2 regions of the Zunongwangia sp. HGR-M22 genome follow, and region 2 is predicted to be linked to the other one. Evidence: riboswitches for the same ligand, from Rfam matches in the RefSeq annotation. Region 2 holds a riboswitch; the other holds the start of a gene.
What was found. A riboswitch is a leader RNA that binds a small molecule or an ion and turns the genes downstream of it on or off. The one in region 2 is predicted to bind thiamine pyrophosphate.

Region 1: another riboswitch for thiamine pyrophosphate. It lies ahead of thiS (sulfur carrier protein ThiS); the one in region 2 lies ahead of thiM (hydroxyethylthiazole kinase).

What each region holds. Positions count from the first base shown of each region.
Region 1 is NZ_CP115159.1:143,123-152,710, reverse strand. It holds gene PBT91_RS00580 (2OG-Fe(II) oxygenase) at 1-26, opposite strand, end outside; gene thiH (2-iminoacetate synthase ThiH) at 226-1,332, opposite strand; gene PBT91_RS00570 (thiazole synthase) at 1,325-2,095, opposite strand; gene PBT91_RS00565 (thiamine phosphate synthase) at 2,439-3,110, opposite strand; gene PBT91_RS00560 (thiamine phosphate synthase) at 3,091-3,687, opposite strand; gene thiC (phosphomethylpyrimidine synthase ThiC) at 3,900-5,756, opposite strand; gene thiS (sulfur carrier protein ThiS) at 5,809-6,012, opposite strand; TPP riboswitch at 6,109-6,204, opposite strand; gene PBT91_RS00545 (6-pyruvoyl trahydropterin synthase family protein) at 6,390-6,839, shown strand; gene PBT91_RS00540 (UDP-2,3-diacylglucosamine diphosphatase) at 7,008-7,769, shown strand; gene PBT91_RS00535 (hypothetical protein) at 8,084-8,446, opposite strand; gene recJ (single-stranded-DNA-specific exonuclease RecJ) at 9,025-9,588, opposite strand, start outside.
Region 2 is NZ_CP115159.1:1,669,527-1,679,114, forward strand. It holds gene PBT91_RS07205 (universal stress protein) at 1-709, shown strand, start outside; gene tenA (thiaminase II) at 710-1,357, opposite strand; gene thiD (bifunctional hydroxymethylpyrimidine kinase/phosphomethylpyrimidine kinase) at 1,344-2,177, opposite strand; gene thiE (thiamine phosphate synthase) at 2,164-2,811, opposite strand; gene thiM (hydroxyethylthiazole kinase) at 2,811-3,605, opposite strand; TPP riboswitch at 3,670-3,763, opposite strand; gene PBT91_RS07230 (sugar phosphate isomerase/epimerase family protein) at 3,961-4,845, shown strand; gene PBT91_RS07235 (DUF2652 domain-containing protein) at 4,926-5,573, opposite strand; gene PBT91_RS07240 (winged helix-turn-helix transcriptional regulator) at 5,760-6,110, shown strand; gene PBT91_RS07245 (HD domain-containing protein) at 6,466-7,110, shown strand; gene PBT91_RS07250 (Crp/Fnr family transcriptional regulator) at 7,173-7,805, shown strand; gene PBT91_RS07255 (sulfite exporter TauE/SafE family protein) at 7,884-8,699, shown strand; gene PBT91_RS07260 (cytochrome ubiquinol oxidase subunit I) at 8,910-9,588, shown strand, end outside.

The sequences.
Region 1 (9,588 bases), 1.5 Mb from region 2:
AGCTGCTCAAAAAGTTCTTCTGTCAATTTTGAAAAAATAAAAACCGTGTAAAATTAAGCTATTTTTAAATACGAAGTTTGAAAATATTTTAATTTGATAATGTGCTAGTGCGATAATATGATCATAGTAAGCAGCCTAAAAAATTTTGAATTTTGAATGCTGAATTCATTCCAATCTCCACTCTAAATTCTCATGTCGCATATCTTTCTTCTCAATTCTAACCTCTCAAAACTTCTCCCAATCTTTCCAAACGGGTTCTATTCCGTTTTTAAGTAACATTTCAGCTATCACTTCGGTACTGCGCTCATCTGAAATTTCGAACTGTTCTAAAGATTGTGGTTCGACTACATAACCACCGGGATTGGTTTTCGATTCAGCACTCATCGAGGTGATTCCTAAATGCGCAATATGATCGCGGAATTTCTCTTGCTCTCGCGTAGAAATCGATAATTCTACGTCTTCATCTAAAATTCGATAGGCGCAAATCACCTGTAATAAGTCAGGATCGGTCATTTCAACTTTAGGTTCTAAACCACCGCTAAACGGCCGCAATCTTGGGAAAGAAATAGAATATTTCGTTTTCCAATAGGTTTTCTGAAGGTATTTAAGATGAAGCGCGGTAAAAAAACTATCGGCTCGCCAATCTTCTAAACCAAATAAGGCACCGATTCCTATTTTATGAATCCCTGCTCTGCCCAAACGGTCTGCAGTAGCTAAACGATAATCGAAATTGGACTTTTTGCCTTTGGGGTGATGAATTTTATAAGTTTCGCGGTGATAGGTTTCCTGATACACCAAAGTAGCGTACAAGCCATCGTTCACCAATCGTTCATATTCATCTTGATCTAGTGGTTGCACTTCAATAGAAATATTCGCAAAATGTGGTTTTAATAACCGAACGGCATTACTTAGGTAATCGATTCCTACAGTTCTGTTAGCTTCGCCCGTCACTAATAAAATATGCTGATAGCCTTTATTTTTTAGAAATTCGGCTTCTTTTAAAATTTCAGCATCGGTTAAGGTTCTACGCGGAATCTTATTGGTTAAACTAAAGCCGCAATAGGTACAAATATTTTGACACTCATTGCTGAGATACATCGGTGCATACATTTGCATCGTATTCCCAAAACGCTTTTTAGTAATCAGCCTGCTTTTCGCCGCCATTTGCTCTAAATACGGTTTTGCTGCCGGAGAAATTAAGGCTTTAAAATCTTCAAGATCAGGTTTTATTGTACTTAACGCACGTTCTACATCTTGTGCATTTTTTTGTTGAATACTTTCCAACACCTCATCCCAATGGTACTTTGCTAAAAGGGTTTTAAAACTACTCATATAAAAATTGTGTTAGGGGGCTACTCGCTTCTGCAATTTTGCCTGTTTCGGCAAGTTTTGCTTCGTAAGCCATTCGCCCAGATTCTACCGCCATTTTAAAGGCTTTTGCCATTTGCACCGGATTTTTAGAAACGGCAATTGCGGTGTTTACCAAAACTGCATCGGCTCCCATTTCCATCGCAAAAGCGGCGTGAGAAGGTGCTCCAATTCCGGCATCTATAATTACCGGAACATTACTTTGTTCGATGATGATTTCTAGAAAATCGAAGGTTTTTAAGCCTTTGTTGGTTCCAATAGGAGCACCTAAGGGCATCACACATTGAGAGCCAACATCTTCTAAACGCTTACACAATACCGGATCAGCATGTATATAAGGCATCACCACAAAACCTAATTTCACCAATTCTTCGCAAGCTTTTAAAGTTTCTATGGCATCGGGCAATAAATATTTAGGATCGGGATGAATTTCTACTTTTACCCAGTTTGTTCCCAACGCTTCGAGTGCCATTTGTGCCGCAAAAACCGCTTCTTTGGCATCGCGAACGCCTGACGTATTAGGCAATAAACTTAAGTTTTCGTGAGATAGACTACTAATCATATCATCTTCAGTATTGCCCGCTTCAACTCTTTTGAGCGCCACGGTAACCAACTCACTTTCTGAAGCTAAAACCGCTTCGCGCATTAGGTTTGAATTACTGAATTTCCCCGTTCCCGTAAATAACCGAGAATCGAAGCTTTTATCTGCTATTTTTAGTTTTTCCATTTTTAAATTTTTAGCTGTCAGCTTTTAGCCTACAGCGATTAGCTTAAATTTTTCATTTTCTTTTTTCCATCGCCGAAAAAAAAAACAAAAAAGTCTAGGCTTACGAAACTTGCTCTGAATTGTATGTTCAGAAGCTAAATTTTAGAAACTCGCTACGCTCAAACAGCCTAAAATTTAAGCGCTTCTTTTACTACCAATTCTACGAGCAATTTTCGGTAAGCCGTGTTCTCATCCATTCAACATTTAGCATTCAAAGTAAATTAGTCCTGATTCTTGTTTCTTGATTCAATTCATTTTCAAATCAACACATTACCACATCATCAAATTGTCTATTTCCTAACATCTAAACTCTCACAGCAAAGCGATCTAAAATCTGCTGAATTTCTTTTTCCGGATGTTCCGAATGCGCCAATAAACCGGAAACCGCGACTCCACTTAATCCAATTTCTCGGAGTTCTTCTATGTCGTTTAGTGTAATTCCGCCAATGGCAATTATAGGAACCGTGTTTTCTTGCTGCGAATATTTCTCTATCAATTCCTGATAACCTGAAAATCCAAGAATCGGACTTAGTTTTTTTTTAGTTGACGTAAACCTTAGCGGCCCCAAGCCAATATAATCGACTCCGTTTTGCAAATGATCTACACAATGCTGCAGCGTATTTGCGGTTCCGCCAATAATCTTTTCCTCTCCTAAAATCTGGCGAGCTTCTAAAATTCCGGTATCCTGCTGTCCCAAATGCACACCATCGGCATTACAGGTTTTTGCGACTTTCACGTGATCGTTGATAATCAGTTTTGCTTGATAAGCTGAGCATATTTCACGAGCTGCGATTGCGGTTTTTAATACTTCTTTTGCTGAAGTTTCTTTCAGTCGTAGCTGAATCCAATTGCTACCGGCTTGTAACACGCGTTCTATATTTTCTAAATGAACTTTAGCATTTTCTCCCTGCGAGATATAATGCAGTGCAGAAATTTCTTTTTGCAAATTCATCGGTTTATTTAAAAACTGATTCATAGTGTTGCTTTATTTTTATAAAACTTTTTATTGGATTTTCTTGTTGCCAAACCGCCCCAAGCACTGCCGCGCCACTAAAACCCATTTTACGAGTTGCTGAAATTTTTTCTGAATCAATTCCGCCTAGTGCAATCACTTGTTGTTGAATATTGTTTACCTGAAACTTTTTTCCCGAATACCCGGTTTTAGAGATCGAATTAAAAACAGGACTCAAAAAACAGTAATCGAAATTCAATGTTTCTGAAAGCATTTCCTTTTGATGCACTGAAGTGCTTACCGTAAATTTTTCTTGCTGAAAAGAAGTGATATAGTCATCTACATTTTCCTTCAGATTTGTTCTGAAATATTCCGGAAGATGAATGCCTTTCAGCCCAAATTCTCGTGCCAATTCGTGATGCTGATGTAGCACCATTTTGCAGCGGTATTCAGGGGCAACGTTTTCTAACCAGTTTTTTAATACTTCAAAAGAAACCATGGGTTTACGAATATGAAGAATTTCTAAACCTGCATCGAGTATCGGTTTCAGTTGAAATTCTTCATTTTCAATACATTTTTCCGCAGAAATCACGATTAGCATTATTTCAAATTATATTTTGACATTCTCAAATTGTAATTAAAATTAGTGCCGTCATTCCGGACTCGATTCGGAATCTCCCACATTTAAAAACTGAATTAGGATGAGACCATGAATCAATTTCAGGGTGACGCCCATATTTTAAAATCATTAACTATTTCAGCATTCCGCTTTACGAATTTTCTGAAGAAATTACGATCAGCATTATTCAGAAATTATAAATACACTTCGCTTCCTTTCTTCTTAAACTCTTCTGACTTTTCTTCCATTCCTTTGATGATGGCTTCCTCGGTATCCATTCCGTTTTCTTTGGCATAATTCCGTACATCCTGAGTGATTTTCATCGAGCAGAAATTAGGTCCGCACATCGAACAAAAATGAGCCACTTTTGCGTTGTCTGAAGGTAACGTTTCATCGTGATACGCTCGTGCTGTATCTGGATCTAGCGCTAAATTAAACTGATCTTCCCAACGGAATTCGAATCTCGCTTTACTCATCGCATCATCCCGATGTTGTGCTCCCGGATGCCCTTTTGCTAAATCTGCCGCGTGAGCCGCAATTTTATAAGTAATTACACCTTCCTTTACATCTTCTTTATTCGGTAAACCAAGATGTTCTTTTGGAGTTACATAACATAACATCGCACAACCGTACCAGCCAATCATTGCCGCTCCAATTCCGCTGGTAATATGGTCGTAACCCGGAGCAATATCAGTGGTTAGTGGACCAAGCGTGTAAAAAGGCGCTTCGCCACATTCGGCCAATTGCTTATCCATATTTTCTTTAATCATATGCATTGGGATATGTCCGGGACCTTCAATAAAGCATTGTACATCGTGTTTCCAAGCGATTTTTGTTAGCTCGCCAAGTGTTTCTAATTCGGCAAACTGCGCATAATCGTTAGCATCGGCAATACTACCCGGACGCAAACCGTCGCCAAGAGAAAATGCTACATCGTAAGCTTTCATAATTTCGCAAATCTCTTCAAAATGCGTGTATAAAAAGCTCTCCTGATGATGGGCTAAACACCATTTTGCCATAATAGAACCACCACGAGAAACAATTCCCGTTACTCGTTTTGCGGTATGCGGAATATATTTTAAACGAACTCCGGCGTGAATGGTAAAATAATCAACTCCCTGTTCGGCTTGTTCAATTAAAGTATCTCTAAAAATTTCCCAAGTTAAATTTTCAGCTTTTCCGTTTACTTTTTCTAAGGCCTGATAAATAGGAACCGTCCCAATGGGTACCGGAGAATTCCGAAGAATCCATTCTCGGGTTTCGTGAATATTTTTTCCGGTAGAAAGGTCCATTATGGTATCGGCGCCCCAACGGCAAGCCCACACTGCTTTTTCTACTTCTTCTTCAATAGAAGAACTTACGGCAGAATTCCCAATATTGGCATTGATTTTCACCAGGAAATTACGCCCAACAATCATTGGTTCACTTTCCGGATGATTAATATTACTCGGTATAATTGCGCGTCCTTTGGCAACCTCATCTCGAACAAATTCCGGAGTAATTACTTTAGGAATACTTGCCCCAAAACTTTCGCCCGGATGTTGTTCGGTAATCTGATTGATTTCCTGAAGTTTCTGATTTTCCCGAATAGCAATAAACTCCATTTCCGGCGTAATAATGCCTTTACGCGCGTAATGCATTTGGGTTACATTTTGCCCCGGTTTCGCTTTTAAAGGTTTTCGAATTCGTTTAAACCGAAGTTCATCTAACTTTTCGTTCTCTTCACGCTGCCGTCCATATTCTGAGGAAAGTCCAGATAATTGCTCTACATCTTCTCTTCCTGAAATCCATTGTTGGCGAATGGGTTGTAAACCTTGGCGCACATCAATTTCTACATTTGGGTCGGTAAAAGGACCACTGGTATCGTACACCAAGACCGGTTCGTTTGGCGTTTTTGTCCCGTTAAATTTATCGACGGTATCATCAAGCGTAATTTTACGCATAGGTACCTTCACATTTTCGTGAAGTTGGCCTTTTACATAAATTTTTTCTGAATTTGGAAAGGGCGTTCTGCTGATGGCTTCTTCCCTTGGTAATTGGTTAGGTTTCATACTAAAAAGATTTAGATTGATGTTTAAAATTTGATTACTGAAAATAAAACGCTCAACCGCCTTGCGTAGCACGAATCACCAATACATTACTGCCTTCTTCCACTAGTGTGTGTTCCCACTGTGGTTTAGAAATAATTTCGTTGTTAATGGCAATAGCAATTCCTGAAGCCTGAATATTAAGCTGCTCTAAAAGTTCTTCAAGCTTTACAGGCTCTTTAAAAGAATGGGTTTGATTGTTGACGTTTACAGTTATCATATCGTTTCGATTTTAATAGCCGTAAACCAAAGAGGATTGTCTTTGAAGAAAAGTAATATGAAAAAGAATTTACCCCTAATTTGGATAAAATCAATTCAAAATTTTCTAACTTTTCCCTTCGCAGATGCTAATCTGTATCAGGTTCAAAGGGTTTTTCTCAGCCGAATTGAATCAGCACCCCTAAAGTTTACTTTCTCAAAGTTAAATGAAATAATCCGAATTAAAAAAATGCTAAAGGTTTATTATTCTATTTTGAATACACTTTTAATACCTTTGCACTAAAATTTCCCGAAAAGTTTCCGAAGCAATTTTTCATAATTTCAGCTTTAAAATTTTAGGGAAATCAAAATTATCTACGGCAGACTTAAAATTTCGGTATGGCAAAAATCAGGATTACCAAACAATTTTCTTTTGAAACAGGACACGCACTTTACGGCTACGATGGTAAGTGTCGCAACGTCCATGGCCATAGTTACAAACTTAGTGTAACCGTTATTGGAGAACCAATTAGCGATACTGATAATGTGAAGTACGGTATGGTAATCGATTTTGGCGACTTAAAAAAAATCGTAAAGTCTGAAATTGTAGACCAATTTGATCATGCCACCGTTTTCAACAAAAATACGCCTCATATAGAGCTGGCGAAAGAATTAAAAGATCGTGGACATCACGTGATTTTAGTAGAATATCAACCCACCAGTGAAAATATGGTGATCGATTTTTCTCAAAAAATAAACAAACACTTACCAGATCACATCAAACTACATTCGCTAAAACTTCAAGAGACTGAAAGTAGTTTTGCCGAATGGTATGCCAGCGATAATTAGAGCGTTCCCCTAGTGGGTCGGGCTATTCGCTTTATCTTTTTTATTTGCTTTGTAATTATGTTCTCAACATTTACAGGTGCTAACTGGCAAATAAAAAAGGATGCCGCTACTATCCCTAACGCAAAACATCTTTGTAGAAATAAGTATATTTGATTTATATTTCATCGTATGCAACTACCTACCGGAAAAAAGGTTTACTTCTCTAGCGATAATCATTTAGGTGCTCCTACCAAAGAAGCCAGCAAAGTACGCGAGGCGATATTCGTTAAATGGCTGGATGAAATTAAAGAAGATGCAGCGGCTATTTTTTTACTGGGCGATCTATTCGATTTTTGGTTTGAATATAAACATGCCGTACCAAAAGGCTTTGTTAGGGTTTTAGGGAAACTTGCTGAAATTAAAGATAGTGGAATCCCGATTTATTTTTTCGTTGGAAACCATGATTTATGGATGGAAGACTATTTTGAAGAAGAACTTAATATTCCAACTTTTCGAAAACCACAGGAGTTTGAATTCAACCAAAAAACCTTCTTAATTGGGCATGGTGATGGGCTGGGTCCTGGAGATTATGGCTATAAACGCATGAAAAAAGTGTTTACCAATCCGTTTTCAAAATGGCTTTACCGATGGTTACATCCTGATATTGGCGTGCCTTTAGCGCAATATTTTTCAGTAAAAAATAAACTGATTTCTGGAGACGATGATGCTAAATTCTTAGGAGAAGATAACGAATGGTTGGTGCAATATTGCAAGCGAAAACTCGAAACTAAGCATTACGATTATTTCCTTTTTGGCCATCGCCATTTACCTATGGAAATTAAGCTAAAAGAAAATTCAAAATACATAAACACCGGCGATTGGATTAATTTCTACACCTACGCTGAGTTTGATGGGGAAGATTTGTATTTGAAAAAACTGAAGAATCAGTAAGCAATCTCAGTTGGCAGTTTTTCAATAAACAATTATCAATGGACTTTGGGCCACTAGCGTTTAGCGATCAGCTTTCTGCTTAAAAGTCTTAAAAGTCTTAAAATTTTAGGTTGAAACTATCAAATCTTGAATATTCTTCTTTAAAATCTGAATCCTTACTAAGATTCACTTCTGGATACAATTGCTCACAAACTCACAAGCACTCGAAGTGACAGGTTTCTCAATTCAAAATTCAGCATTCAAAATACAACATTTGGAAGCGTTTTTAATATATTCTCTCTAGTCTAATATCTAACATCAAATTGCGAAGCAGTCTAATTTTTTGATTCGAATTCCAAATAATAATGAAGCCTCATTTTGAAGATTGTGCCCTCCAAAAGGTCGCAGATTTCATTAAGTTCAAACGCATTAACCACAAAATCCATTTTTTGAAGTGGAGATTTCAGTAAAATATTTCGTTCGCATAATTCAGAATGAGGACAATGAGAACAGTTGCCTGCGCTATTTTTTGCCATTCGAATATTTTTTGAAAACATATTCACTTCTTCAGGAGAAAGATAAAATCCCATATCCTTAAATACGAGTTGAACTCGCTTTTCATTAGAATTAGCAATTCCGCTTTTCCACTTAAAAGAAATCCCGGTATTGTTGTGGTAAATAATATCGACGTCCTCCATATTTCTAGCAGGTTTATCTCAAAGATAAAAATTTTATTTAAATTCAGTCTAAATAGACATGGGTTTTGTTTGCTGTTGAGAAAGTCTTTAGTCGTTAGTTTACTGTTTAGCGTTTAATGTTTTCCGTTAGCATCAAATACATTCAAAATCCAGCAAAAAAATTTACAGTATACGATTTACAATATACTTTATACTGTAAAGTTAGGACGCAGAGCTTTCGGACTCTAACTTTGCAATTCGTATTTGCAATTTTGGTAAGGAAAATCCAGGATCAATCATTCTTGGTTTCGGTTAAAAAATCGGTACTCTTTAGTTGGTAATTTTAGTCTTCGGTTGAAAAATTTCAGTTGAAAATGAGGAATTTGAGTTGAGCTCTAAGTCGGCTAATTTTAGATTAGTTTTTAGTATGACGGTAGCGCAGGTTCACAATTCGGCATTTAATTTCAGAATACTTAAAAGTGGATTGTTCTGATTCTTGACTCTTGATTCTTCTCTCCCGAATCCAATTCAAAAATAAATCCTTGAATTTGTTTTCTCTAGTCTAGACTCTAAGATCTAACAGCAAAGCGATCTAAAACCTAGTTCTCCTTAATATCCTTCAACTTCAATTGCAAAGAAACATTACCGTTCCATTCATTTTCATCTACAGAATACACCGCACTAAACGGTTTTTTATTTTGAATGCATTTAATTTTCTTTCCGAGGTTAAAACCAATCACATTAAAAGAAGATTTATTATCCACTTGCGATACGCGACATTTTAAATGCGCTTCTTCACTGCCAACACATTTCCCGAAACCAGAATCGGTTAAATTTCTGGACATAAAAACCGGAGACATGTTACCGGGACCAAAGGGGGCAAATTGCTTCAGGATTCTCCAAAATTTAGGCGTGATTTCATCTAATTCTATTTCAGCATCAATAGAGATCTCAGGAGTCAGTAATTTTCTATCAATAGTTTCAGAAACTACTTCTTCAAACTTTCTTTTAAAGTTATCGTATTCTTCTTCCTTAATAGTTAAACCCGCAGCATACATATGTCCCCCAAATTGTTCAATATGATCCTGGCAAGCTTCTAATGCATTATACACATCAAATCCTTTTACCGATCGGGCTGACGCCGCCAGCTTATCGCCACTTTT
Region 2 (9,588 bases):
AATTGTTGGTGTCAAGTCTGAAGATAACGCGAATACCAAAGAAACTTCTAAAAGTGGTTTAGACCGAATTATGCAAGGTTTAAGTTTTAGAAAAGAAAATCCTAATCACGAATTTGAAATTTTATCTTTAGAAGGAGATCTGGATGATGCCGTGCAAGAGATTATTAATACCCGTGCAATAGATTTAATTCTAATAGGTGCAGAGGGTGCTAATGTAAATATTCATAGCTCTTATAAATCAAAATTATCTAAACTGGCCAATAGCATACAAAATTGTGCTATGCTTTTTGTTCCTGAAGAAATAGAACTTACCGCTCAGCCATTAAATGAAATTGTTTTTCCTACCACACTTAGATTCCCTTTTAAAGAGAGAGAATTAGACCCACTAAAGGATTTAGCTTCAAATTCTGGTTCGCCAATTAGAATTTTATACATAGACAGTGATAATAAAGGTTTAACTGAAGAGCAAAAAACACTTCAAACCAATTTTGAAGGACATCTTTCAACAATAAAGCACTCATTTCACAGGCTTACAAAAACAACACCATCTACAGGAATTCATTTATTTATCGAAAGTCGGCAAAGTACCATGTTAGCCTTATATAAAAGAAAACAGGGTTTTTTCTCTAAACTTTTCTCGCAGTCTAAAGTAGATGATATTGAGTTTGATCCAAGTGTCCCTGTTTTACTTTTAAAAGAAGTTAATTAATTACCATTTTCTTAGCGAATATCCAGCATCCCAAAAATGATATTCTAAGTGAGAAGCAGTAATAAAAGCTTCAGTCATTTTAGCACGAACAATTGGTGTAGTATTTTCAGCATGCTTATCACAAATCTGGATAGCCTTGTTTACAGCCTCACCAAATTCTTTTCCCGCATAAGTGTCAATCCAAGCTTGATATGGATTTTCGCCCTTTTTTTGATTTTCCAAAATATAATCACCTACTGCTTTATAAATCCAAAAGCACGGCAGCACAGCAGCCATTGCTACTTCAAGATTTTCTAAAGCAGCGGTACTTTTTAGAAAATTGATATAGTGGTGGCAGGCCGGCTGGATAATAGCTTTTTCAGAAACACCAAATTCCTTAAAATAAGATTCGTGCAATGCACTCTCAACAATTATAGCATTTTCAGCAAATTGAAGAAAAGTAAGCATATTTTCAGTATCATAAGCGCGCGCACCAATCAATGCTAACGCACGTCCAAAATTTTCTAAATATGCCGAATCCTGACTCATATAAAACTGAAACTTCTCTAATGGTAAACTGCCATCCATCAATTTTTCTATAAACGGCATTTTAATAATTCGGTCGTAAATTGGACTTATCGTTTGCCAGGTTTCTTTACTCCAGCTCATTTTTTATTAATTTTTGTGGGTTAAAAAAGTGATTTAAGGGACCATTTCCATCTCCTGTTTTTACATCTTTACCATGGTTAATGGCATTATGGGCAAAATTCTGCCCTAATTTTATAGCTTCAACTAATTCTTTGCCTTGTGCGAGATATGCAGCAATTGCAGATGATAATGTGCAACCAGAACCATGCGTATTACTGGTATCAAACTTCTCAAATTCGTAAGAATAAACTTGCGAGTTTTCAGCAAAATAAAGTGAGGTGATTTTATCGCCTTTTAAGTGTCCGCCTTTCATTAAGACCGATTTGCAGCCCATTTTCATTATTTTTTCTCCTGCTTTTTTCATGTCTTCCAGCGTTTCAACTTTCATTTCAGCTAAAACCGCAGCTTCATCCATATTAGGTGTAATGACATCAGCTAACGGAAACAATTTCTCGACAATCGATTTTATTGTTTCGTCTTCTATTAATTTGTGGCCGCTTGTGGCAACCATTACAGGATCAAAAACTAGAGGCGTTTTTGGATATTTCTGTAATTCTTTTACAATGGTTTCTACCAATTCTGATGTATGAACCATTCCGATTTTCACCGCATCAGGAAAAATATCTTCAAAAATACTTTTTATTTGTTCTGAAACAGCCTGATAGGGAATAGAGAAAATATTTTTTACCCCAGTAGTATTTTGTACGGGAAGTGCGGTTAACACCGAGGTGGCATAGCATCCTAAAGCCGAGATAGTTTTGATATCGGCCTGGATTCCTGCGCCGCCACTACCGTCGAAACCAGCGATGGTTAATGCTGAAGGATATTTATAGGTTTTCACGTTGATTTTGTTGAATTTGAGTTTTAATTTTTTCTGCGGCTTTTTTAGGATTTTCTGAAGCGCAAATCGCAGACACCACAGCAATACAATCTGCACCTGCTTTTATTATTTCAGCAGCATTACTAGCATCCATGCGGCCAATAGCAACAAGTGGTTTTTGGGTTAAAGCGCGTATTTTTTTAATTCCGTCGATGCCCCATTCGGTTACTGTATCGGTTTTGGTTTTGGTGCTGTAAACCGGGCTAATTCCTAAGTGATTAGCTACTTTAGTTTGAGCGTTTTCAAGTTGTTCCAAGTATTCGATAGAATATCCAATAGATTTATTTTTATTCCATTTTTGCTGAATTTCAGAAGGAGGCATATCATTATTCCCCACATGAATTCCGAAGGCATCTACCGCTTTTGCAACTTTAAGATTATCATTAATAATAAGGGGAATTTGATATTTATCAGTGATTTTTTTTAGCGCTTCGGCATTTTTGATGAATGCTGAAGTGTTTAAATTTTTCTCCCGAAGCTGGATAATATCTACTCCTCCTTCCATAGCCATTTCAGCTACTTGAAGTAAAGGATAATGCACACAACTTTCTTCTGAAATAACCAAGTATAATTGGTACGGAAAATCAGGATGCATTATTCGCTTAATTTAAGATGAGAAAGGAATTCCTCTTCAGTAATATTGTATAATTTATCGAGTAAATTTAGTTGAAGGCTACCTGGCCCGGCCGAATTTTTAGCAGCGATTTCGCCACAAACTCCCATTAAAGCCATGGCTGCGGTGGTAGCTTCAAATTTATTATCAATAACTGCCGCAAAAGCAGCTGTAATTGCGGAAGCCGAGCACCCAAGACCGGTAACCTTGGCCATTAGTGCATCACCATTTTTTAGTGAAATTATTTGATGCCCATCAATAATGATATCGGTCTCTCCCGATATACAAACCACTGCTCCAAATTCTTTATTTAAAGATTTGGCTGCTTCGATAGCTTCAGTACTTTCAGCAGTGCTATCTACGCCTTTTGTAGTAAGATTTGAAGCTTTAGCCAAAGCCATAATTTCTGAAGCATTTGCTCTGATAATTGTGGGTTTTAGCTCTAGTAACTCGGCGATAATTTCGTTGCGGTAAGGCGTTGCGCCGGCACCTACAGGATCTAAAAGCCAGGATTTACCAAGCTCATTTGCCTTTTTTGCAGCTTTAATCATGCTAATGCTCCAATACTCATCTAAAGTTCCTATGTTAATCACTAGCGCCTGGCAGATGCTTACCATATCTTCAATTTCAGATTGGGCATGGGACATAATAGGAGAAGCTCCAGCGGCCAATAAAGCGTTTGCAGTATTATTCATCACTACATAATTAGTAATGTTGTGAATTAATGGCACCGATTTTTTTAAATCTTGAATATGTTGCCAAAGAATTTTTTTCATAGTTGGGTCAGTTTTTGGCTTTAGAGAAAACTGCTTAGAAAAAATAAAGGCAAGTTCACGAGCCTAAGTTTGGCAAACTTTTTCCTACGACGATTTTATCGTATCAGGTTCAAAGGGACTCTCTCAATTCTTCTTTCAGAATACCCCTAAAGCATCGTAAAATTAAGGTAAAAATGAGGGCTGATAAAATTTTTGATGAATTAAGTTTACCAGGTTTATTTTTTGCGTAACGTTCCTTTATTAAACATTAAATATTCTATATTTAGCAAGAATATTCGTTAAATTAGGTAAACCGGAGCACTAGTTCAATATTTAAAATGGTATTGCGGGCATCCTTTTTCTAAAATGTAATTATATGAAAGCTCTTAAAAATTTTCGCAGTACTTTACTAATATTATTGCTACTTGCTTCTTTCCCGATTTTCGGACAGCGACAATTTGGTGCAGCTACGCTTTATACGGTTAGGGAAGAGATGGCAAAATCCCCAGAGGAAACTATCGATGAAGTTGCAGATATTGGATATTTATATATAGAAGCTGCTGGTTATAACGATGGTCTGTTTTATGGAATGAAGCCTAAGAAATTTAAAAAATTATTAGGTAAATATCACACCAAACCATTAAGCTCCCATCAAGGTGGCGTAACCATGGAAAATGTAGATCAGATGATAGCTGATGTGAAAAAAGCCGGCTTTCAATATTTTGTGATTCCTGTACCGCCAATGGGTAAGTTTACTTTTGATGAGCAAACTCAGACTATGGGAATGGACGATGATCTTGATTTTTTAGTCGATATCTTTAATACTATAGGTGAAAAATGTAAAAAAGCCGGGATAGAATTATTGTATCATAATCACGATTTTGAGTTTAAGAAAAATGAAAATGGAATAGTACCAATAGAATATTTCTTAGAGAATACAGATCCAGATTTGGTGAATTTTCAGATGGATTTATTTTGGGTGACAAAAGCTGGTGCAGATCCTGTAGCTTATTTCGAGAAATATCCTGGCCGTTTTAAATTATGGCATATAAAAGATATGGATGAAGCAGGTAATTTTACTCCGGTAGGAGAGGGAACTATAGATTTCGAGAGGATTTTAGAAAAAAGAAAGGAATCTGGGATGAAGTATTATATCGTAGAGCAGGATAATACATTTGATTTAGAACCTCTTGAAGCAATTAAAATTAGCCATGAAAATCTTCGCGATTTGGGATTCAACAAAGTGAAATTTAAAAAATAAGATGTTAATACATATAACTAAAAACCCTCTGACGTTCTCAGAGGGTTTTCTTGTTGTAATAATTTCAAAAAAAATGTAAGCTATTCCAAAAGGTATTTCTTACTGCGATTATTTTCAAAGTCAAAAAAGGTATAGCAAATTTCCTTAAAACCGTCATAGATCTCACAAATTGTATTTTCTATAAATTGGCTGATATTCTTTAATTCTGAATTTTCTTCGGAGTTTAATAATTCTTCTGAAAGTAATACATAGCTTTTACTTTCAACAGAATTTTTGAGCAAATGATGAGCTTCAACAACAGTTTGTCCATATAATTTTTCGAATTTGCCTATATTATATTGAGCAAGTGGCCCGTAATGTGCAATTAATTTTAAGGATAAATCGATGTCTAACTGAAATTCTTCTTCTAAAAAACCAATTTCTTGATGGAATCCTTCTTTCATCAAACAAAATTGATGCAGAATCTCTTTTGCGCTGATACGTTTACCGTATTTAAAGAAAAGAACAGCATCACCTTCAATTTCTGAAATTTTAAGATCAAGAGTGTTGCTCTTAATAATCGCGTTGAGCAATTTCGAAATTATTAGTTTCCCGGTTTCAAAATCTGTATTTTCAACAAAACGACTAAAACCACTTATATCTGGGATAATAACAGTTCCTTTTAAGACTTTTGGTTGATAAACTCCAGGATTAACAATATAGGGTAGTTGTGTAATTTTGTTTTTCATTATTAATTTTTATACAAACAGGCTAAACTCATATTTTAGCTCAAGCTGTTTACCTTATTTTGGTCTATTTTAAAGGTCCAAACTTACAGTGCTCGCAAAAAATACTGCTAAAAATAGTATATTTGCTTTACTAAAGTTAGTTAATTAATAAAAAACAAATAAAGCTATTTTGCAAACGTCAATTTTATGGGACAATTATTAGAAAAAAAGGCTTGCGAAAGCAAGCTTGGAGCAATAGATGATGCGCTTTATGCAATTGGCGGGAAGTGGAAATTGAAAATCATAATCGCGCTTAAGGAGGGTAATAAACGTTTTAACGAATTACAGCGAGCTTTAAATATTTCAGCAAGAATGTTATCCAGAGAGTTAAAAGATTTAGAACTAAACGGCTTTGTAGACCGAAAGGTTTATACCGAGGTTCCAATTGTGATTGAATACGAATTAACAGATTACAGTAATTCTCTTTCTGAAATATTAGAAGCATTAAGTTCTTGGGGAATCAAACATCGTCAAAAACTAATTGATGAACGTTCTTAAATGTATTGAATCATCATATTTTTGAAAATAATTTTGGTACTATATAATAAACCGTAAAAATTACCGTTATTTTTTTGAGGAGTTCATATTGTTGAATTTTTCATTATAGATTAACCACAATTAGCCTAATCAAAAGTGGTATTATAAAGCCTTTCGATAAGAAAGGCTTTATTTGAATATAAAGTAAATCTTATGATGAATTTTTTTTAATAAAATTTAATAATATTGATTAAAATTCCTCCTAATTTTCAAATTTATTTTTGGTGTTACAATAATTTCCTTAATTTCAACCTTATTAAATCTTTGCATAATATTTTGGCAAAATACTTGTTATAGATAAGTCCCAAATTACCGAATGATGTTGCTAGAAATGCTGAATTATAGATATAAGGAGGATACCTCTGTGATAAGAGAAGCGATGGATTATTGCCATAAGCTTTTAAAAAATAGTAGATGTTCTAAGCTGCCTTATCATAATATTCAGCATACCTTCGAGGTTTATCAGTATACAAAGAGGATTGCAGATTATGAGAATTTGTCTGAAGAAGATAGAGAAATTGTGATTTTAGCCAGCTTGTTTCATGATACTGGAAATAGTAATTCTTTTAAAGAGCACGAAAAGATTAGTGCTAAAAATGCCGAAGAGTTTTTATCGAAAATAGATTATCCGCAGGAGAAAATTGATCAAGTGGTTTCTTGCATTTGCGCTACCCAAATGCCGCAGGCTCCTAAAAATAAAATTGAAGAGGTGTTATGTGATGCAGATTTAGCTCATTTAGGGACAAATTCTTTTCGATCAAAAAATAAATTGCTAAGATCAGAATGGTTTAAATGCTTCAATAAAAATTATAGTGATATCGAATGGTTACAAAATAATATTTGTTTTCTAGAATCTCATTCTTACTTTACAAACTACGGGAATGATATTTTGCTTCCGAAGAAAGAAAAAAATCTGAAGTTAGTAAAAAAGGCTTATGCCAGATTACTTGCCAACAAATAGAATTCGAAGTTGAGTAAACTTATTGCTATTAGCTTTTCTAATATTTAAATTTCTGGAATAAAATGTTTGAAGAATTAAAAGAAGCTTATCATTTTGTTTTTGAAAAGGAATTATTGGAAGAAATTAACAAATCTGGTTACCTGAAAGAATTTAAAGAAGGCGATGTGATCATCGAAATTGGGGATTATTTAAAATCTATGCCACTTCTTTTAAGCGGAGCAATTAAGATTTTACGCGAAGATCAAGACGGTGACGAACTTTTACTTTACTTCTTGGAACGTGGAGACACCTGCGCAATGACGTTAAGTTGTTGTCTTGGAAACACCAAAAGCCAGATAAGAGCAGTTGCAGAGAGAGATACCAGTTTAATTATGGTTCCTATTCAAAAAATGGATGAGTGGACTGCCAAATTTAAAAGCTGGCGATATTTTGTATTTGAAAGTTATCAAATGCGTTTAACTGAAATGCTCGATACCATAGATACCATCGCATTTTTAAACATGGATGGACGAATTTTAAAATACCTTCAGAATAAAGCTAAAATAAATCAAGATAAAAAAGTTAACAGCACGCACCAACAGATAGCCTACGATCTGCATACTTCTAGAGTCATGGTTTCCAGAATTCTAAAAAAAATGGAGATTGAGAACAAAATTAAATTATTTAGAAATCAAATCGAAGTTTTAGAATTATAGCTAAAAAAGTTAATTTTTGTAACAAAGGTTACCGCTTACTTCCAGTGTGACTAGTATATTTGCCGTCAAATTGCAATAATGGAGCTAGTTCAGATTATAGGATTTATAGGTGCATTAATTATTGGTTTGGTATTGGGACTAACCGGTGGTGGTGGCTCCATTCTTACCGTACCTGTATTTGTATACATTTTACATATAAATCCAGTAACAGCAACGGCCTATTCCCTTTTTGTAGTGGGATCCAGCTCTGCTGTGGGGGCTATAGATAATTTTAATAAAGGAAGAATCGATTTTAAAAGTTCTGTGATTTTTGCACTTCCTGCGGTAATTGCAATATTTTGTACTCGTAAATTCTTATTACCAGCTATACCACATCATATTCTAAATATAGGAACTTTCGAGCTCACAAAAGATTTGATGATCATGATCTTTTTTGGAATATTAATGTTATTGGCTTCCTTTTCTATGATATTCAAAAAAGATAAAACTTGTAAAGATGAATCTGATAGCAACTCTAATCCTATAAATTTATTGATGATAATTTTGGGTGCTTTAACTGGTATTGTTACCGGTTTAGTTGGTGCTGGCGGAGGTTTCATTATCGTTCCTATTTTGGTTTTCTTAGCAGGATTAAGGATGAAAGAAGCTGTAGGTACCTCACTTTTTATAATTTCAATAAACTCTATTATCGGTTTTCTGGGGGATTTAGGGCATTTACGGGTTGATTGGGTCTTTCTTTTAATCTTTACATTTTTATCAATAATCGGTATTTTCTTCGGAATATATTTGAGTCGGTACATTAACTCTCGGAAGTTGAAAAAAGCTTTTGGATACATGGTTTTGGTGATGGGGATTTATATTCTTTGGAAAGAACTTACCGCCAGTAGCATCTAATATATTAAGTAGTTCTATACAAGATCGTCTACCAAATTCTCACAATTTTTTGATCATAAGTTAGAATATATGATTTAACAAAAATCATTTTAAATTTTCTGCTTTCCAATAATGCTGTAGGAGTATTATTACTTAAATTTAAGGGTAATTATAAAGCTTTTCATTATCACGATAACACGCTATTTTAAAGGCTGTTTCAAAATTTAAAAAATGGAAAATTTAGATTACGCTCGTCTTCAGATGGCCTTTACTTTAGGCTTTCATATTATTTTTGCTTGTATAGGTATGGTCATGCCATTTTTTATGGTTGTTGCTCACCATAGATATTTAAGAACCCGTAATCCTGTTTATTTAAAACTTACCAAAGCCTGGCTTAAAGGAGTCGCTATTTTCTTTGTGACCGGTGCCGTTTCGGGTACCGCCCTTTCTTTTGAATTGGGAATGTTATGGCCAGAATTTATGAAACATGCCGGCCCAATTATAGGAATGCCTTTTTCGCTGGAAGGAGCTGCCTTTTTTGTAGAGGCAATAGCATTGGGATTCTATCTTTATGGTTGGAACAAACTTCCAGAAAAATTTCACTGGTTTACCGGCGTAATCATAGGGATTTCAGGTGTGCTATCTGGTATTTTGGTTGTGGCAGCAAATGGCTGGATGAATGCTCCAAGCGGATTTGAATATATTAATGGAGAATTTACCAATGTAGATCCAGTTGGCGCGATGCTAAATCCTGCATGGTTTACCCAAGCCCTGCACATGACGTTAGCAGCTTTTGTAGCAACTAGTTTTGGAGTTGCCGGGATTCATGCGTTTCAAATATTAAGAGGCAAATTTTTAGAAGTGCACAAAAAGGCATTTCAAATTTCTATATTCTTTGGAGCAATTGCCG